DNA from 3 places in the Limnobacter sp. UBA3528 genome. Region 2 is predicted to be linked to each of the others. Evidence: predicted binding sites of a transcription regulator. Region 2 holds the regulator's gene; each other region holds the start of a gene.
The links. The regulator HrcA, encoded in region 2, represses chaperone genes, less so after heat shock. The targets are predictions, from matches to a motif close to TTAGCACTCNNNNNNNNNGAGTGCTAA.

Region 1 (2,275 bases), on a different contig from region 2:
TAGTGGCAGAACGAAATCAGATTGCACATGGCAACCTCACATCCGAGGAAGTAGGTCGAAGATACTCAATTGCTGAGATTAATCACCTGATCAACCTCTGGGAACAGCGTTGGTGCGATTTTATTGATCACATTGAGTCATCGGCGCAAACAAGAAACTTCTTCCGAATATAAAGCCAATTAAATTCCCCGAGTAAATGCAGCTTGGAATCAGTGAAACCAACCTAAAACAACAGAACATCTAATCCTCAAAAGCTTCTAGATACTGCCAGTTCTTTAACATTCTTCTTCGTGGAAAATTAATTTTTCGATGGTAATAGAAATCGATTGCCGATAATGAACGATGTGAACGCCTAGGCTGCGCAACAGCAAAGGAGACGCGAATGTCGAAATTTAGTTTCAACTTGATCACCAGCCCATGGCTTTTGAATCTAAGAACGAGTGCGCAGCCGAATTAAATCCTGTAGTGATTTGCCCGCACAGCCCGGTCTTGGGTCGACTTTTTAAAGTCGCGTCAGTGATTAAGTGGTGATTAGGCAGAATTGTCATAGAAAAGATGTTCGCAACTGCAGTGGAGTTCCAATGTACGTGAATTACGGAAAATGATTCTCATCTACAAAAATGACAAAAATCTGAATTTAATGACAAATGACATGAACGACGACACTTTAATAGTTCAGAACAGTTGAAAACCGGAACTTTTGGGTGGATTAGCACTCCTAAACGAAGAGTGCTAAAATTAAATGGAAATCGGTTCATTAATTCGGAGAACACCGCAATCATGACCACTGCATTGACCCTTGCTAACACACGCGCCGCTGGCAACAGCCTTGCTGTGCGCGACCCATGGGCGCTGGTGGCCCGTGGCCCGCTTGGCAACCTAGATGCCTACATTTCAGCCACACACCAAATTCCCATGCTGTCCCCCGAGGAAGAAGTTGAGCTCGGCGAACGCCTGCAGCGCGACAATGACCTTGAAGCCGCCCGCCGCTTGGTGCTTAGCCACCTGCGCTTGGTGGTGGCCGTGGCACGCCAATACCTTGGCTATGGCTTGCCCCATGCCGATCTCATTCAAGAGGGCAATATCGGCCTGATGAAGGCAGTGAAACGCTTTGACCCCACGCGTGGCGTGCGCCTGGTCAGCTTTGCGCTGCACTGGATCAAGGCGGAAATTCACGAATACATTATTCGCAACTGGCGCATGGTGAAAATGATCACCACCAAGGCGCACCGCAAGCTGTTTTTTAACCTGAACAGCTTCAAAAAATATGGTCAAACCCTCTCGCCAGACCAAATCAACGAGGTGGCCAGCGAGTTGAATGTGCGCCCCGAAGACGTATACGACATGGAACGTCGCATGGCTGGCCATGAATTCAGCCTTGACCCGGTTGTAGACATAGACAGTGAAGAAAACAGCTACAACCCCGTGCGCTATTTGGCCGCTGAAGGTGCTGAGCCCACTGAAGTGCTGGAGGGTGCCAACATGGAACGCCTGCACAGCGAGGGCCTGGACATGGCCCTGGCCAGCCTGGACGAACGCAGCCAGCGCATTATTTCCAGCCGCTGGCTGGCTGGCGAGAACGCCAAAACCCTTCACGACCTGGCTGCAGAGCTGGGTGTATCGGCCGAGCGGGTGCGCCAAATTGAAACCCAGGCCATGAAAAAAATGAAAACAGCCTTGCTGAAATACGAACACGGCGAGGTTTAAAACAAGGCTGTAATCATTTTGGGTGAAAACTAACCTACACTAAGGGCTTGGCAACAAGCCCTTTTTTATGACCATGATCGAAGTACACCACCTGGAACACTCACGCTCACAGCGTATTATCTGGCTGCTTGAAGAACTCGGCCTGCCTTACAAGGTAACCCGCTATGCACGCGATGCCAAAACTTACCTGGCCCCGCCCGAGTTGCTAAAAATTCACCCCTTGGGAAAATCGCCTGTCATTACCGACGGTGACATTACCGTGGCTGAGAGCGGCGCCATTGTGGAGTACCTGATCGACAAGGCAGGCGGCAAGTTTCGCCCGGCAGCAGGTACCCAGGCCCACCGGGATTACACTTACTGGATGCACTTTGCCGAAGGCACCGCCATGCCCCCATTGGTCATGACACTGGTGTTCAATAAAATCGAGAATGCACCGGTACCCGCCTTGCTGAAACCCATTGTGCTGCCAATTGCGCGAGGCATTTCAAAGCAGGTAAAAAGCAGCTTCATCAACCCCAACCTTGAAAAGCAGTTTGCTTACATTGAAAGTGTGCTGGCCAAGAGTGAG
Region 2 (2,275 bases):
TGATCACAATGTCGTTCAGGGCAATGTGATTTTCTACCACTTTGCCCTGTCGCAAAATTTGACCTTCAAGGTAAGCCCGGTTTTCCGAGACCGATTGACCGTTGATGGTGTCTATCAGGGTGGGGTTGATGTCGTCCAGGCGAATGTCGGTGAGAAAACCCAAGCGGCCTTGGTTAATGCCAATCAAGGGAATGTTGGAATCGGCCAATTCACGGGCTGTACCCAAAAAAGTACCGTCACCGCCGATGATCACTGCGATTTTTGCTTTTTTCTTGATCAGGGCCAAATTCGCAAACTCAAAGTTGGCTTGATCACATTCTGGTTTTGATTGTTTGGAAGAACCGCTGCTCAACATGGAATCGCACACCAGTACATGAAAGGCGTTGGCGGCCAGCAGGTCAACCACACTTCGCCAAATGGCCTGTTTTGGGGAGGCGCCATGTTTGGCAAACACAGCAATGCACATCCCTTTCTGTTTCGGCATTCTTGATTCCCTGTTTTTGTCGTAAAGTGAAGCCTTGGTTTCAATCCTAAGCCCAATCGTATCGCAACACGCATTTGAAGTGACATTGATGATAGACGAACGCGCCCGTTCCATATTGAAAACATTGGTTGAAAGGTACATCACAGAGGGCAACCCGGTGGGTTCCAGGGCTTTGTCCAGGTATTCGACTCTGGATTTGAGTCCGGCCACTATTCGAAACGTGATGGCCGATCTCGAAGAGTTGCGGCTGGTGGTTTCCCCACACACCTCGGCAGGCCGTGTTCCCACGCCGCAGGGATACCGTATGTTTGTGGACTCGCTGCTCACTGTGAAGCCTTTGGCAATCGATGTTCAAACGGCATTGAGTGGTGGTATTCAACGTGAGGACCCTAATCGTGTGTTGAACAAGGCGGTGAACCTGCTTTCGAGTTTGTCGTCGTTCGCAGGGGTGATCACTGCGCCGAAAAAGGCGGCTCTGTTTCGACATGTGGAGTTTTTGAGCCTCTCAGACCGAAAAGTATTGTTGATTATTGTGACGCCCGATGGTGATGTGCAAAACCGGATCCTGATTGTCGAGAAGCCTTACACGCAAAGTGAATTGACCATGGCTGCGAATTTTTTCAACCAGCATTTTGCGGGTTTGAGTTTTCAGCAGGCCAAGCAAAGGTTGTCGGAGGAGTTGCACCAAATCAGCCAGGATATTAGTAAGTTGATGCAGGCTGCGGTCAATGCGGGCACAGAGGCCGAGGAAAGTCAGGCCGATGGGGTACTGTTGTCGGGCGAGCGAAAACTGCTGGATGTGTCAGATTTATCGACTGACATGGAGCGACTGAAAAAAATGTTCGGTGTGTTTGAGCAACGCACCGCGTTGCTGCGCCTGCTTGAAAGCTCCAACAGGGCCGAAGGTGTGCAAATTTTTATTGGTGGTGACTCCAGCCTGGTACCCATGGAAGAGATGAGCGTGATTTCGGCGCCCTACCATGTGAACGGCGAGGTGGTAGGTACTTTGGGTGTGATTGGTCCCACACGCATGGCTTACGAGCGACTGATTCCAATTGTTGACATTACATCGAAGCTGGTTTCTTCGGCTTTGTCGGATCCGGAGTAGGGTAAGCCACCCCGGCGGCCAGCTTTGGGTATACTTTCAGGCTTGATGTTCACTAGGTAGTATCCATGCGCACGGAAGCCCCATTTCGTCACGGCACGCCGCAGAAAACGGCGGTCTTACTTGTTAACCTTGGCACACCTGACAATGCAGATACTCCGTCATTGAGACGTTATCTGAAGGAGTTTTTGTCAGACCCACGTGTAGTTGAAATTCCCAAGCTGGTTTGGTGGATTATTTTGAACTGCATTATTTTGCAGATTCGCCCCAAGAAGTCAGCGGCCAAATACGCCACTGTATGGACCGATGAAGGTTCACCCTTGATGGCAATCGGCAAGCGGCAGGTTCGGGTTTTGTCGGAAGCATTCAAGGTCCGTCGCTGGGATGTTCGTGTCGAGTTGGCCATGCGTTACGGCAACCCCTCGGTGGCCAGCCGAATGGATCAGCTTCGCAAAGACGGATACGACCGGGTCTTGGTATTTCCGCTTTACCCGCAATACGCTGCCGCGACGACTGCCTCAGTGTTTGATGCTGTTTTTGACTGGGCCAAGCCCGTACGAAACATTCCTGAACTTCGTTTGGTGAAGCATTACCATGATCACCCGGCCTATATTCACGCCTTGGCTGAAAGCGTGCGCAAGCACTGGCAAGCCCATGGCAAGCCCAATTTTGATCAGGGCGATGTG
Region 3 (2,275 bases), on a different contig from region 2:
GCCCTGGCCAAGGTGAAGGAATCCAAAAATACCAAAGTGGCCATCCTGAACAGTGCTGAGATTGAACTGTGGCGCAAGGCACTTGAGCCGGTGCACCGTCGAATGGAAAGTCGCATTAGCAAAGAATTGATCAGCAGCATACGCAAGGCTGCTGCTGACCAGGCTGCAGCAGCAAGGTAATCAGGCTTCTGCGCCACCCAGTTTTTGGCGCGCCACTTCCAGAAACTGCTCAGGTTCAGGTCGAACCCTGTAATTTGAAGTTTGGTCTGAATACACAATTCGCCCATGCTTGTTGATGATCAGCACCGTGGGCAGCACTGTATCTTCCCCGTGCCCCATCCACTTCAGGCCGAACGGCACGCCGTTTTCATGTACCAGCTTCAGTTTTTTGCTGGCCTTGAAGTCGGCATCCACAAAAAACTTCATGGGTACCTTGAATCGCTCAGCAAGTTCCCGGGTTTTGGTCTCTGGCTGCGGACTGATCAAGGCCACCTTCACGCCCAATCGGTCCAGATCAATGTAACGGGCCGCCACTTCACCAATTTGCGTCATGCACAGCGGACACCAATTGCCGCGGTAAAACATCAGCAACCATGCTGATCCTTTGAATTGCTCGCTGGAAAAAGACTCACCATCCAGGGTATTCAGTTCGAATACAGGAAGTTTCTCACCCTCATTCAACAGGGCATTGTTGCGTTCACCCAGATTGGAATACCAAAAGATGTAGGCGATACTGCCAAAAAAGATCAAATTGCCGAGGATCAAGGGCAATGGGTCGGCCTCCATGCCTGGATCAGTCAACACAAGGGCAATACCCGTCAGGTTGGCAGCCATCAGCAAGTGAAGATTGCGCGATGTTCGGGCACGCCTGCGCATGAACATCCATACAAACAGGTAAAAATTGGGCAGGGCCAACACAAAAACCCCGATCCAGCCTGGGCCTAAGGGACTGTGCCAGCTCAATGTGGCCACGTGTAACAGACTCAGGTTGATCAAGACTAAAAACAGGACAATGAAAACCGACTTTGCTTTGTTCATTCTTTAGGGTGCTGGATTGAATCGACCCCTAGTGTAAACAAAAGTGACTGACACCCTGCTTGCAGGCAACTTTTTTTCACCCCGCCCCTTGAAATACCTTCCCCCCACCCCTATTATTAGCACTCGATGACGTCGAGTGCTAACAACGCATCCGTCAGTTTCTCTAAGCAATTCTTTTTAAAAGACAAATTTAGGAGTGGTATCCATGAACATTCGTCCGTTGCATGATCGCGTGATCGTGAAGCGTCTCGACAGCGAGCGCACAACAGCCTCTGGCATCGTGATTCCAGAAGCCGCCGCCGAGAAGCCTGATCAAGGTGAAGTGATTGCAGTTGGCCCAGGCAAGCGCGATGACAGCGGCAAGCTGATCGCCATGGATGTAAAGGTAGGCCAGCGTGTATTGTTCGGCAAGTATGCCGGCCAGGCCATCAAGGTGGATGGCAAGGAAGTGCTGGTAATGCGCGAAGAAGACATCATGGGCGTTATTGAAGCTTAATTACAAAGAATTCAAGAGGAAGATTAATCATGGCAGCTAAAGAAGTATTTTTCGGCGACGACGCACGCAGCCGCATGGTGCGTGGCGTAAACATTCTGGCCAATGCAGTGAAAGTGACCTTGGGCCCACGTGGCCGCAATGTGGTGCTCGAGCGTTCATTCGGCTCCCCCACCATCACCAAAGACGGTGTTTCCGTGGCCAAAGAAATCGAACTGAAAGACAAGTTCGAAAACATGGGCGCACAAATGGTGAAAGAAGTTGCTTCTCGCACTTCTGACAACGCGGGTGACGGTACAACCACCGCCACAGTTCTGGCACAAGCGATTGTGAAAGAAGGCATGAAGTTCGTGACCGCAGGCATGAACCCCATGGACCTGAAGCGCGGTATCGACAAGGCCGTAAGCGCTGCAATCGTTGAATTGCGTGCATTGAGCAAGCCATGCGCCACCACCAAGGCGATTGCACAGGTTGGCTCCATTTCCGCCAACAGCGACGAATCCATTGGCAACATCATTGCTGAAGCCATGGAAAAAGTAGGCAAGGAAGGCGTAATTACTGTTGAAGACGGCAAGAGCCTGGACAACGAACTGGATGTTGTTGAAGGCATGCAGTTTGACCGTGGTTACCTGAGCCCCTACTTCATCAACAACCAGGAAAAGCAGGTTGTTGCACTGGACAACCCCTTCGTGCTGTTGCACGACAAGAAAATCAGCAACATCCGTGATTTGCTGCCCACACTGG

Region 1: a site for HrcA is predicted at 710-736, ahead of rpoH (RNA polymerase sigma factor RpoH). Genes of this name have one in related genera too.
Region 3: a site for HrcA is predicted at 1,155-1,181, ahead of B4N58_RS05130 (co-chaperone GroES). Genes of this name have one in related genera too.

What each region holds. Positions count from the first base shown of each region.
Region 1 is NZ_DFOZ01000056.1:13,958-16,232, reverse strand. Features, by position in the region: gene B4N58_RS15325 (HEPN domain-containing protein) at 1-173, shown strand, start outside; gene rpoH (RNA polymerase sigma factor RpoH) at 781-1,707, shown strand; gene B4N58_RS15315 (glutathione S-transferase) at 1,781-2,275, shown strand, end outside.
Region 2 is NZ_DFOZ01000022.1:47,739-50,013, reverse strand. Features, by position in the region: gene B4N58_RS06335 (NAD(+)/NADH kinase) at 1-484, opposite strand, end outside; gene hrcA (heat-inducible transcriptional repressor HrcA) at 576-1,592, shown strand; gene hemH (ferrochelatase) at 1,658-2,275, shown strand, end outside.
Region 3 is NZ_DFOZ01000019.1:30,487-32,761, reverse strand. Features, by position in the region: gene B4N58_RS05140 (TRAP transporter substrate-binding protein) at 1-180, shown strand, start outside; gene B4N58_RS05135 (peroxiredoxin family protein) at 181-1,038, opposite strand; gene B4N58_RS05130 (co-chaperone GroES) at 1,244-1,534, shown strand; gene groL (chaperonin GroEL) at 1,564-2,275, shown strand, end outside.